Regions from separate parts of the Fictibacillus sp. KU28468 genome, predicted to be linked through region 3. Evidence: riboswitches for the same ligand, from Rfam matches in the RefSeq annotation. Region 3 holds a riboswitch; each other region holds the start of a gene.
What was found. Region 3 has a riboswitch for S-adenosylmethionine ahead of OKX00_RS18095 (homoserine dehydrogenase). Riboswitches for the same ligand answer to the same signal wherever they lie in the genome.
Positions count from the first base shown of each region.

Region 1 (3,125 bases), 320 kb from region 3:
CTATAGTCAGCGAGGAACCGTCAGAAGCTAAAAAAGAAGTGCAGTATCCAAGCAAATAAGGACAATTATTTGATGAAAAAGAAGCTTTCTCGAAGATGAGGGGAAGCTTTATTTTTTTTTGAGGAGCATGCTTTGTTTTTAACGTGCAGATAACGTGTTTGAATACTGATTTTTGAGTTTACATGCGGGTTTGTATGGTTTACTGTCCACTTTGCTGAGCTTACGTGCCGTTTTTCAGAGTTTACAGTCTGCTTTTTGCGCTTTACGTGCCAGATCAAGCATGTTACATGCCAAACACATCATCCCGCCCCATGCCCCATACCAAATAAGAGCCAGGAGAAAATTCTCCAGGCTCTTATTTCAACTTATTTTGAAACAGGAAGGACGGCGCCTTTGTATTCTTTTTCAATAAACGTTTGGATCTTTTTAGAATGAAGCACTTCAACCAGGGTTTTAATGGCTTTCTTGTCTTTATCTCCTTGGCGGACAGTGATGATGTTGGCAAATGGAGAATCAGGCCCTTCTAGTGCGATGGAATCTTTCTTTGGATTAAGTCCTGCATCGATGGCATAGTTCGTGTTGATGACGATAGCATCTCCTTCATTGTACTGATAGGCCTTTGTAAGAAGAGCTGGCTCGATGTCAGCCTTAAATTTAAGTTTCTTTGGATTTTCAACAATGTCTTTCAGCTGTGCTTTGTACCCGACGCCTGATTTAAGCTTGATCAATCCTGCTTTTTCAAAGATAGAAAGGATTCGGCCATGCTCAGCTACTGAATTGCTCAGAATTACTTTTGCACCGTCCGGCAAATCTTTTAGTGATTTGTATTTTTTAGAGTAAACGCCCATTGGTTCAATGTGAATGGCTCCGGCGTTTTCGAATTTATAGTTTGGATTTTCTTTCAATTGCTGCTCCAGGTAAGGAATGTGCTGGAAGTAGTTAGCATCGATCTCTTTATTGGCCAGCGCTTTGTTTGGCAGAACGTAATCTTGGAATTTAACGATCTTCAGGTCAATTCCTTTTTTCTTCAGCAAAGGAACCGCTTCTTTTAGAATGACAGCGTGCGGTACATTTGAGGCACCGACAGTTAATTTTTCTATCTTTTTCCCATCGCCGCTCGTGCTAGATGATCCGCATGCCGATAATGCTGCTGCGATCAATACTCCCAGTAATAATAATCCCCATTTTTTTAATTTCATTGATTCCCCAACCCCCATTTTCATTTTTTGATAGTACTACACTGTCTTGAGAGCATGGAGTTAAACCAAAAGCCCTCAATCTCAAAAGAGATAGAGGGCTTCCGAATAAATCCGTTGACCTCTCATCTCTCAGCTTTCGCTGTTAGATTTAGCACCGTTTCCATACTGGTGATTCAGCATGAATGGTTGCCGGGCTTCATAGGGCTAATTCCCTCCACCTGCTCTTAATAAGAGTGTACTCATATCAAATTACTTTGTATTATGGCAGGGATTCAAAATAATGTCAATTCCTTTTTTTCTTACAGAGCCATTGTAAAAATATATTTATGGGTGTTTGTGTCGGAGCTCTTCAAGAAAAAGCGAACCTCTCGCAATCCACTGTATCCAATTCAAAATCCACCATGCGCAGCGTTCCTTTCCTTGTTTCTGCCATCTATCATAGCGAATTTGGGGCATGTTCTCCAATTAAGTTGCCCTATTTGTAAAAAAATGCAGACAAAACATGTGGAAGAAGATATCATTACAGTATGATCTACACGGCATAAGGAGGTACGAAATATGTCATCTGAAAATAATGGGCAGCCTAAAAAGCTGAGCTATCAGGAAGCGATCAAGCAAAAGCTGGCTGAAAAAAAGCAGCAGCAGGCTAACGGAAAGCTTTCTACAAACCCGGTTAAATCAACCAAACAAATGAAAAGCCAGCAGACGAAAAAGGCCAACAACCAGCACCGTCGCACTGGCGTTTAACTGTCACTATGAAACCCTTATATGAGGGTTTTTTTGTTTACTTAGAAAGGAGTCCTCATGAATATAATAAAACCAATTTTTCACCAGCTGGAGGTAGCCAACCATTACATTCTAAAAATTTTAGAAATCATGGAAGAAAGCGACCTGGAACTTTCGCTGGGAGCGGAGAAAAGAACGTTACGGGAACTGTTAGCCCATCTAGCCGTGATCTATAAAGCGGACTTTATGATCTTGAATGGGGCCACTCAGCAGGAGATGGAAGAGTTCTATGAAAAGCATCACCCCCAGACCATTGCGGAAATAAAGGAGATGCTTCTTGTTCATTTTGCTTTTTTAAAAGAAAAGACGGCGTGTTTTTCGAATGAAGATTGGTCTGTTGTGACAACTTCGTGGTGGGGAGTGTCCTATTCAAGATATGAATGGATGCTGGAAATTCTCGGACATGTCTATCACCATAGAGGTCAGCTGCAGACGGTACTCGCCATAAATAGCAGAGACCCGAAAATTCAACTGTTTGAATAACATCAAACTTTAATTCGCCTGGAAAGATAAGCTCACCATTCCATTTTCAATAACATATCATAAGGTAGCGGTGTATGAGGACGAGCATTTCTTCTTGCATTGACTACCCTTTTTAAGTTGGCGGTTTTATGAAATTGAAAACGAGTACGAAAAAAGATTACCGCTGGCCGTCTGATGTTGCGATCGTCATCATCGGAGTCCTATTTAAACTTTTATCCAATATGGTGACAATCGGCCCGAACTGGCCGGTCATTGTCATTGCTTTTATCCTTTATATTCCTTTGCTTTACGCAGTTAGTTCTGAACATGATCTATGGTCGAGGAAATTTGCGATTCTTCGGGTTTTAGTTCTTACTTTTGCCTTGATGAGCAGCATGGTGGACTTGGTGTATTCTTTATTTTTTGGCATGCCGAGTGCCAGTGAATTATTTCAAAGTGCTGGTCTATTGTGGGCAGCGAACGTGCTGATTTTTGCGATCTGGTATTGGGAGATCGACAGAGGGGGGCCAATCCGGAGAAATTCAAAAAATCCAGGGAAGCCTGAATTTGGTTTTCCTCAGATGATGTCCTCTCTGCCAGAGTGGGAAGGGTGGAAGCCTAATTTCCTAGATTACTTATTTGTAGCCTTTAACACAAGTGTTGCTTTCAGTCCGGCGG
Region 1 covers NZ_CP110666.1:3,126,671-3,129,795, reverse strand. The annotation lists gene OKX00_RS16315 (NUDIX hydrolase) at 1-31, shown strand, start outside; gene OKX00_RS16310 (MetQ/NlpA family ABC transporter substrate-binding protein) at 366-1,199, opposite strand; SAM riboswitch class I at 1,319-1,433, opposite strand; gene OKX00_RS16305 (hypothetical protein) at 1,758-1,946, shown strand; gene OKX00_RS16300 (DinB family protein) at 2,004-2,468, shown strand; gene OKX00_RS16295 (hypothetical protein) at 2,597-3,125, shown strand, end outside.
Region 1: linked by a shared signal. The riboswitch ahead of OKX00_RS16310 (MetQ/NlpA family ABC transporter substrate-binding protein) and the one ahead of OKX00_RS18095 (homoserine dehydrogenase) in region 3 are both predicted to bind S-adenosylmethionine.

Region 2 (3,125 bases), 530 kb from region 3:
CTTTCTCTTTTTCCCTCATGTACGCCCGTGATTTCTTTAAAAAGCTCAAAAACCGCCACATTGGCTATTAGCGCACCTGCTGTTTGTGATAAGGAGTGAGAACCATTGCCTTCTTCATTCAGCCTCTGGTGCAGTCTGCGGAAGGCAGACTCCCAGCACGAATCGGATTCAGCAAAAACGAGCGGGCCGGCAAAAGCTAAGTCTTTTAAAATAGTAACGGGAAGAACATTCTTCTTTTGTTCCTTGCAGATGGCCAGAAGGGTACGAAGTTGAGATAAATCACTGTCCTTGCATCCATATAGTATGCAATCAAACGGTTCTGCATTTTCTCTCCATGAATTTTTCCCGGAACTTAAGATGGTGATTTTGGTTTCGGGCTCTGACCTGCGTGCTTCGGCTATCATCTCATTTAACCGCTGCTGAATCGTTGGGTGTGATTCAGTGAGTATGACGCTGAAAGAAGGATGCCCTGATTGAATGAGAGATTGAACGAGAGAGAGGAGAAGTGAATCCGAACCGATTACCGCTATTTTTGCCTGACGATAGGCTTGAAATCGGTAACCGCCTGAATCACGAATATGATCTAAATATTCGATTTGGGAGGCATACTTAGCAAGGATGCGATCAGGAAGCTGATGGGGGAGATCCTGGCTTACATCACGGACAAAACCGTTCTCGTACAGAACATGTGCGATCTTATACACTTGTTCTTTATAAGCATCTGGTAAACCGTTTGTGACAGAATCAAGAGTACGGGTTCCGTCGAAAATAGGAATTAATTTTTCCAGCCATCGGTCAATGGTGCTGCCTTCCATTCTTAAAGATTTTACGTTGTTCCGGAGATATACACCTTTAGCTGAATCCGGAAAAACAAACGTGTCTCTGTTTACTTTTAAACACATAGAAGGATTTAATTTTTGCATGACCGACCTCCTCTTTAGATGCTCTACATCTTTTACATCATTTAACTCTATGGATGCCTGATGTCCATTATGCCTATCCAAACGATAAAAGCCCTGCCGAGGGATATGCAGGGCCGGTCTTTTGTTAAAATACCTATCACTGCCGATCGGAAGCTTAACTGCTTCCGCCACGACCGCAGCGGCCGCAGCCGCCACAACGGGCACAGCCGCCACAGCCGCCGCAACGGCCAAAGCAGCCGCCACAGCCGCCACAGCCAAAGCAGCGGCCAAAGCAACCGCCACAACCGCCAAAGCCACCGCATCCACCAAAGCCACCGCATACACCAACACAGAAGCCAATGCCAAAGCCAACACATAGACGAGCGGAATCACTTGTATCTTGATCCTGAGGATAATTCGGGGTAACATTGCTGACATTTACACCATCAGTGTGCAGCCCCTGAAGATCCCACTTGAATTCTTCATTCAATAAAAAAACCTCCTACTTTATTTTACGGGTTTAACGAGCTGAGAAATCGCCAGAACACAAACGTTTTTTCTGGAAAAGTACCCTCAAAATAAAATATGGGATGTGGTTGTCCCAAGTTACTGTCCATATGCCTAGTTATCATACATCAACAAATATAAACGTTTAATTCCGACAAATCTACTATGGATAGTATTGACAATGGAGGAGAATCGCTTTATTATTAGAAATGTTCTAAAAACAATAGCATAACCGTTCTTATCGAGAGTGACTGAGGGATTAGGCCCTATGACGTCCGGCAACCTCCAATTTGGAAAGGTGCCACTTCCTACAGAATGATTTTCATTCTGAAAGATAAGGTGATTGAATTTATAATCCAATGCCTCTTTCATGATGAAAGGGGCTTTTTTATTTGGAAAGAAAGAGGGGGTTGTTTCATGATTGAAGTCAAAAATCTGTTGAAGGTTTACCGTTCGAAGAAAAAAGAGATCGTGGGGGTGAACAACGTATCTCTTACGGTAAAAGAAGGAGAGATCTACGGCATTATCGGTTACAGCGGTGCAGGGAAGAGCTCTTTGATCCGATGTTTAAATTTATTGGAGAAGCCAACATCGGGTGAGGTTTGGATTGATGGGGTGAATCTTGCCTCTTTAAAAGGAGAAGATTTAAGAAAAGCCCGGTTAAAGATTGGCATGATCTTTCAGCATTTTCATCTGGTCAGTTCAAAAACCGTCTATGAAAATATTGTATTTGCCTTGAAAGCAGCGGGCAAATCAAAGGATGATGCGGAAAAGCGAGTATTGGAACTATTGGACCTCGTGGATCTTGCGGATAAGAAGGATCAATATCCGGCTCAGTTGAGCGGAGGTCAGAAACAAAGGGTCGGAATTGCCAGGGCGCTTGCCAATAACCCGAAGGTGCTTTTATGTGATGAGGCCACTTCTGCCCTCGATCCAAGCACAACAAAGTCCATCTTAAACTTATTAAAGGACATTAACCGCAAGCTGGGATTGACCATCGTTCTGATCACGCATGAGATGGAAGTAGTGAAGGAAATCTGCCATAAGATAGCCGTCATGCAAAATGGTGAAGTGATTGAGGAGGGCGAGGTCTATGACATCTTCTCTGATCCTCAGAAACCGCTGACCAAAGATTTTATTAACAGTATCCTGCAATTTGAATTGCCTAAGCAGCTCATTGAAAACCGCAAAGGGAAGATCATCAAGATTCAGTTCAAAGGCGAGATTGCCGAAGAATCAGTGGTGTCAGAGCTTTTCCAGCAATACAACGTGAAAGGAAATATTCTGCACGGGAAGATTGAGTACATACAGGATATCCCTCTGGGCATTTTCATTATGGAGCTTACAGGTGAAAATACCGAAGTAGAGAGAGCGATCGAATATATTACAAGAAAAACAAGGAGTTTGGAGGTGGTGTATGATGTTGCTTGATTCACTTGTACAGCTTCTTCCTGATTTAAACAATGCGTTCTTCCAAACACTTTATATGGTGGGCATCTCTTTAGCCGTGGCCATCATCATCGGGCTCCCGCTTGGTGTATTGCTTTTTGTAACCGATAAAGGATTATTCCTTGAAAATTCCGCTGTGAAAAGTGTTACAGGATGGATCGTCAACTTGATTCGTTCGATTCCCTACATTATTCTTTTGGTGGCGTTATTGCCGTTAACCAATTTGCTTACAGGGACAACAATTGGGCCAACTGCGGCTTCCGTATC
Region 2 covers NZ_CP110666.1:3,980,415-3,983,539, reverse strand. The annotation lists gene OKX00_RS21095 (putative thiazole-containing bacteriocin maturation protein) at 1-1,340, opposite strand, end outside; SAM riboswitch class I at 1,645-1,750, shown strand; gene OKX00_RS21090 (methionine ABC transporter ATP-binding protein) at 1,827-2,840, shown strand; gene OKX00_RS21085 (methionine ABC transporter permease) at 2,830-3,125, shown strand, end outside.
Region 2: linked by a shared signal. The riboswitch ahead of OKX00_RS21090 (methionine ABC transporter ATP-binding protein) and the one ahead of OKX00_RS18095 (homoserine dehydrogenase) in region 3 are both predicted to bind S-adenosylmethionine.

Region 3 (3,125 bases):
GTTGCCTCCTCATATTTTTTCGAATTGCTAATCTATAAAACAGTTCCCCCTTTCCCGGGAACAGGGCCAGATCATGACAATAAAAAAGGCAGAAATGGACCGCCGCCATTTCTGCCTGTTATCAATTTTCGTGTGGAAGGATACGCCTCTCCATACAGCTGTCCCCTGACTTATGGAAGCTGTAAAAAGCATAAAAAAATACGCCCAAAGAGCGCGGCATCGTTCGTTGCACAAAATACGTACACGAAAATGATAATGTTGTATGCTGACCGCTGTTCTTAACTATTGGTGGCCGCAAAAAGACATCAAGAATACAACCGCTTCAAGCACGGCCTTTTTGCTCCAACTATCCAATTCGCTTAGTTAAGAACGTGAACGCTCATCCACACAACTCCCTTCCTTTTGTTACTTCCATCATATGTAAAACCCTTTCCTTTGTCAACATGATGGGTAAAAAAATCCGCAGAGAGCCGACTCTCCACGGATATTCCTGTCTCCTATTCTGCCACCGGCACCTTTTCTTTTTCTGCCCCCTTGCCGCTTTTTGACAGACGGACCGGATAGATGCTGTTCACTGGAATAAACTCATCCTCCTGTTCTAGAGGGAGCGGTCCTTCATAAAGCAGGGCAGCAAGGGAAGTATGCTGAAAACGAAGAGAAGTCCGGTCTAAAATGATTCCATGCCTTTCAATGGCTGAAACCCTTTCCTTTGTAAAATCAATTTTTTCACCGACGAGAAGGTAGGTATTCACCTCTTGTTCTTGTTTCTTAGGGCAGAGTTCCGATACAGCCGGTTTGTTTCTATATACTTCCCTAGTTTCATAGATCGATAATAAGTCTTCCACAATGGCACTTGCTGTTGCTTCTGCACCAGCTCCCGGCCCTTGCAAGGTCAAACAGCCGAGAAGGTCTGTCTGAATACGGACGGCATTGTCCACGCCTTCCACACCATACAGCGGATGATCGCTATCCACAAATACAGGCTGTACCTGGAGATCAAGTCTATCGTTTAAAAGAACGAGATGCTTCAGCCGAAGCCCCAGCTGCTCAGCCAGTTGAATCTCTTCAAGAAGCACATTTCCAATCCCCTCCACCTGCACTTCTTCCCAGGATGGCTGCACGCCATAAATCCATTTGCTCAGCACCATCGCTTTGTAGAATGCGTCCAAGCCTTCGATGTCATTTGTCGGATCCGGCTCTGCATATCCTTTTTTCTGTGCCAGTTTCAGCGCTTCTTCAAACGAGGAACCTGTCGTTCTCATGTACGAAAGAATGAAGTTGGACGTTCCATTTAAAATGGCTTCTACATGCTGAATCCGATTGATTCTTAAAAGCTCCCTCAATGTTCTCAAAATCGGTATTCCTCCGCCTACGCTCGCTTCATAGACAAAACGGACACCCTTTGCGGCAGCACGCTCTGTTAATTCTTCTCCATGCCTGGCAATCAAATCTTTATTCGCAGAAATCACATGGCATCCCGCTTCAAGTGATTGTATGATGTAAGACCGTGCAGGCTCGATTCCGCCAATCGCCTCAATGACCACATCAGGCACTTCTTCCCCGATCGCCTTCTCGAATTCGGACGTCAACGGTACCCCCTTTACGAAAGGCCTTGCTTTGGAAGAATCCTTAATCAAAATACTGGACAGCTTCAGACGATGACCCAGCAATTCTTCTAAAGCACCTTTTCTATCCATGATGGATGTATATACGCCGGATCCTACAGTCCCCAGCCCCAGCAGTGCTATTTTTAATTCTTTCAACACAATCACTCCTTCTGCAAAAGCAAATTTTTTATTAGTGGATGAATGGTATCTGTATGATGGCAAAAGAAAAAACCTCTTCCTAAAGAAGAGGTCTGCAGTCCGGCCTCCTCTTATCATCCAGGGTTCTTTCCTGCAGGTAGTAGCACCTTTTCAAGTAGAATACTTGAAGGTTGCCGGGCTTCATCGGGCCTTTCCCTCCGCCACTCTGGATAAGAGTATTATCATGAGATTGAAACATGTTATGTAGCACTTTATTTTTTTAGTACAAAAAACCCCCTTATCACGAAGATAAGAGAGCTGTATGGTTCCGATCCGTCTCTTATCTCCCAAAGTTTTACCTTTGAAGGATTTAGCACCTTTTCAAGTAGAATACTTGAAGGTTGCCGGGCTTCATTGGGCCTTTCCCTCCGCCGCTCTTGATAAGCTTCATTAAATTAGTCTTACTCTATCACGGCAAACAGGAGAGCGTCAACCATTATTCAGATATTTCTGGAATCATTGCAGATTATTTTTGGTATGATAGAAACACATAAATAAAAGGGGTGGAAGGTTTGGGCAAGAAAATCGTATTCACCGGGGGAGGTTCCACCGGGCACGTTTCTGTTAACCTGGCTCTGATTCCTTTGTTCTTAAAAGAAGGCTGGGAAGTCAGCTATATCGGTTCAAAAGGAGGAATTGAACGGCAACTGACAGAAACCATCGAAAGCGTCCGCTATTACAGCATCTCTACTGGTAAACTAAGGCGCTATTTTGACTGGAACAATTTTAAAGATCCGTTCCGTGTCATGCAAGGAGCATTTGAAGCATTTCGGCTCATCAAGACCATAAAACCAGACGTGGTCTTTTCAAAGGGTGGTTTCGTATCCGTTCCCGTAATCCTCGGCAGCCGGATGAACAAGGTGCCAATTGTGACCCATGAATCCGATCTTAGTCCAGGGCTTGCAAACCGTCTTTCACTCCCCTTCGCTAACAAAGTGTGTACAACGTTCCCCGAAACCACTGATCATCTTCCAAGGGAAAAAGCGGTATACGCGGGTGCTGTTATCCGTAAGGAGCTGCATGAAGGGATCGCAGTCAAGGGGAGAGCTTTCTGTGGTTTGATTCCTGGTAAACCGATCATCTTGATCATGGGAGGAAGTCTCGGATCAAAAAAAATAAATGAGGCCGTAAGATTAAGCCTTGACGCTCTGCTTCCCCGCTTTCAAATCATTCATCTTTGCGGAAAAGGCCAGAAGGATTCTTCCATTCTGAAAAAAGGCTACATCCAGTTCGAATATGTATCGGATGAGCTCGCAGATATCCTTGCAGCAACGGATTTTGTCATTTCAAGAGCAGGCTCTAATTCTATCTTTGAGTTTT
Region 3 covers NZ_CP110666.1:3,447,445-3,450,569, forward strand. The annotation lists gene OKX00_RS18095 (homoserine dehydrogenase) at 498-1,763, opposite strand; SAM riboswitch class I at 1,874-1,982, opposite strand; SAM riboswitch class I at 2,083-2,192, opposite strand; gene OKX00_RS18100 (undecaprenyldiphospho-muramoylpentapeptide beta-N-acetylglucosaminyltransferase) at 2,318-3,125, shown strand, end outside.

Region 4 (3,125 bases), 2.1 Mb from region 3:
TCATAAAATAACAAATCGATAATAAACTAGTCGATGTCAATAATAAATTTAGTTTTTCGATAATAAGTTCTTCTCAAAACTCTACTTACATAAAGAAATTCACTTTGTTACTTGCAAAACCCACGTTATTTCCATATCAAGGGTCGGCTCACCATCATTTCACTCAATAAGTAGTCTCTTTACTCGTAAAACTGGTCAATCATTGCCTCTTTTGATCAAAATAACTTTATTTCAAAAGAAAAACCGGCCCAAAGGCCGGTTTTTTTCAATGTATTTATGCGTTTGCTTGATCTTTAAGTGCTTCTGCTTTATCTGTTTTTTCCCAAGGAAGCTCAACGTCTGTACGGCCAAAGTGTCCGTATGCCGCTGTCTGTTTGTAGATTGGACGGCGAAGGTCAAGCATTTTAATGATTCCCGCAGGACGAAGGTCGAAGTTTTGGCGCACAAGATCAACCAATACTTCTTCAGAAACTTTTCCTGTTTCGAATGTGTTGACAGCGATCGATACAGGCTGTGCTACACCGATTGCATATGCAAGCTGAACTTCTACTTTGTCAGCAAGTCCGGAAGCAACGATGTTTTTCGCTACGTAACGAGCGGCGTACGCTGCAGAACGGTCAACTTTAGTTGCATCTTTACCGGAGAATGCTCCACCACCGTGGCGAGCATATCCGCCATACGTATCAACAATGATCTTACGGCCAGTTAATCCAGCATCACCTTGTGGTCCGCCGATAACGAAACGGCCTGTCGGATTAATGAAGTATTTTGTGTTTTCGTCGATCAATTCTGCAGGTACAACAGGCTTGATGACTTGTTCTTTAATGTCGGCTTGAATTTGCTCAAGTGTAATTTCTGGATGGTGCTGAGTGGAGATAACAATCGTATCGATACGAACCGGTTTGTCATCCTCATCATATTCCACCGTTACTTGAGTTTTACCATCCGGACGAAGGTAAGGAACTTCTTCGGTTTTACGCACTTCAGCCAATCGGCGGGACAGGCGGTGTGCCAAAGAGATCGGAAGCGGCATAAGTTCAGGTGTTTCATTGTTGGCATAACCAAACATAAGACCTTGGTCACCAGCACCGATCGCTTCGATTTCTTCATCAGTCATTGAGCCTTCACGAGCTTCAAGCGCTTGGTCAACACCCATCGCGATATCCGCTGACTGCTCATCAATGGATGTAAGAACTGCGCATGTTTCAGAATCGAAACCGTATTTTGCACGGTCATAGCCGATTTCTTTGATCGTTTCGCGAACGACTTTTGGAATATCAACATAAGTAGATGTGGTGATTTCACCAGCAACAAGCACAAGGCCTGTCGTTACGGATGTTTCACAAGCGACACGTGCGTTCGGGTCGTTTGCAAGGATTTCATCCAGGATCGCATCGGAAATTTGGTCACAAATTTTATCCGGATGCCCTTCCGTAACTGATTCAGATGTAAAAAGACGACGGCTTTTAGACAATTGAAATCCTCCTTCTCTATTGAAAGCATAGAGCAATTTTTTTATAAGATACGGTACTCATTCCTATATGGATACTTTGTTTTGTAAAATATTCAGGTTCAAACTGTTTTAAGACATAAAAAAAGCCTTTCCCTGGACCTAAAATACACGAGGGAAAAGGTCTTATTTCTACGCCTTCACCTCTTATTTTCAAGGTTTTTCACCTTGCAGGTTAGCACCTTTTCACTTCACTGCACAAGATGCATATGTGATGATGAAGTGTCGGTTGCTGGGTTTCATAGGGCCTGTCCCTCCACCTACTCAGAATAAGAGTAGCCGTTCCCGAAATATAATAGCGCAGTTCGACAAACCTGTCAACTTGAAAAGCTATACTCTCCCTCTCCGGCGGGAGTCTGGGAGATCCTTCAAACGGAATTAAGTACCAATTATAAATGAAAGATTATGCTTTTAAAAACAAAGAGCCTGATTTATGAACCAATTTACAATTTGCTAAATAAAATAGTATACATTATTTGTTTCAATGTGTTATACTAATTTCGAATTTACTTACGATATTAATGATAAATATATTTCTTAAAAGGATGGTTTTGCGAACATGAATACGGTTGATTTAACGACGACTTTAGATGACATTCTATCCAGCGCTGCTACTCATGAAAATCTACCTGTACCTATGCTAGTTGAAAAGGCGCTGCTCCGAAATGAAGGCATTTTATCTTCAACCGGTGCTCTCAGGGCCACTACTGGAAAATATACTGGACGTTCTCCCGAAGACAAATTCATCGTGGATGAAGCTAGCACACAAGATAAAATAAACTGGGGCAAAATCAATAAGCCCTTTAACGAAGAGAAATTTGAGCAGCTCTATAAAAAAGTACTTCATTACTTAGGACAAAAAGAGGAATTGTTTGTATTCAAAGGATTCGCTGGTGCCGACCACGCGTACAGGCTGCCTATTCAGGTGATAAATGAATTCGCTTGGCATAACCTGTTTGCCCACCAAATGTTCATCCGTCCGACAGCTGAAGAACTAAAAGGAATCGAAGCGGGGTTCACCGTGGTATCTGCACCAGGATTTCAAGCAGATCCTGCTGTAGACGGGACCAATTCTGAAACCTTCATTATTATATCATTTGAAAAGCGTATCGTGTTGATCGGAGGAACTGAATATGCAGGAGAAATTAAAAAGTCCATCTTCTCAGTGATGAACTACATTCTTCCTGAAAAAGGGATCCTTTCTATGCATTGCTCCGCAAATGTCGGGCAGGAAGGCGATGTAGCTCTGTTCTTCGGATTATCGGGTACCGGGAAAACTACGCTCTCTGCTGATCCGCATCGTTCATTGATCGGGGACGACGAACATGGCTGGGCTAATACTGGTGTTTTTAACATTGAAGGCGGCTGCTATGCAAAATGCATCAACCTCTCTGAAGAAAAAGAACCGCAGATCTGGAATGCGATCCGTTTTGGAAGCGTTCTCGAAAATGTCGTTCTTGACCATGAAACACGCGTAGGTAATTATAGCGAAGGTACGTTGACTGAAAATACTAGGGCTGCCTATCCAATTCAGGCGATTCCGAATATTATCCAGCCAAGTGTTGCTGGTCATCCGAACACGATTATCTTCCTGACAGCTGATGCATTCGGCGTA
Region 4 covers NZ_CP110666.1:1,367,830-1,370,954, reverse strand. The annotation lists gene metK (methionine adenosyltransferase) at 275-1,474, opposite strand; SAM riboswitch class I at 1,655-1,786, opposite strand; gene pckA (phosphoenolpyruvate carboxykinase (ATP)) at 2,070-3,125, shown strand, end outside.
Region 4: linked by a shared signal. The riboswitch ahead of metK (methionine adenosyltransferase) and the one ahead of OKX00_RS18095 (homoserine dehydrogenase) in region 3 are both predicted to bind S-adenosylmethionine.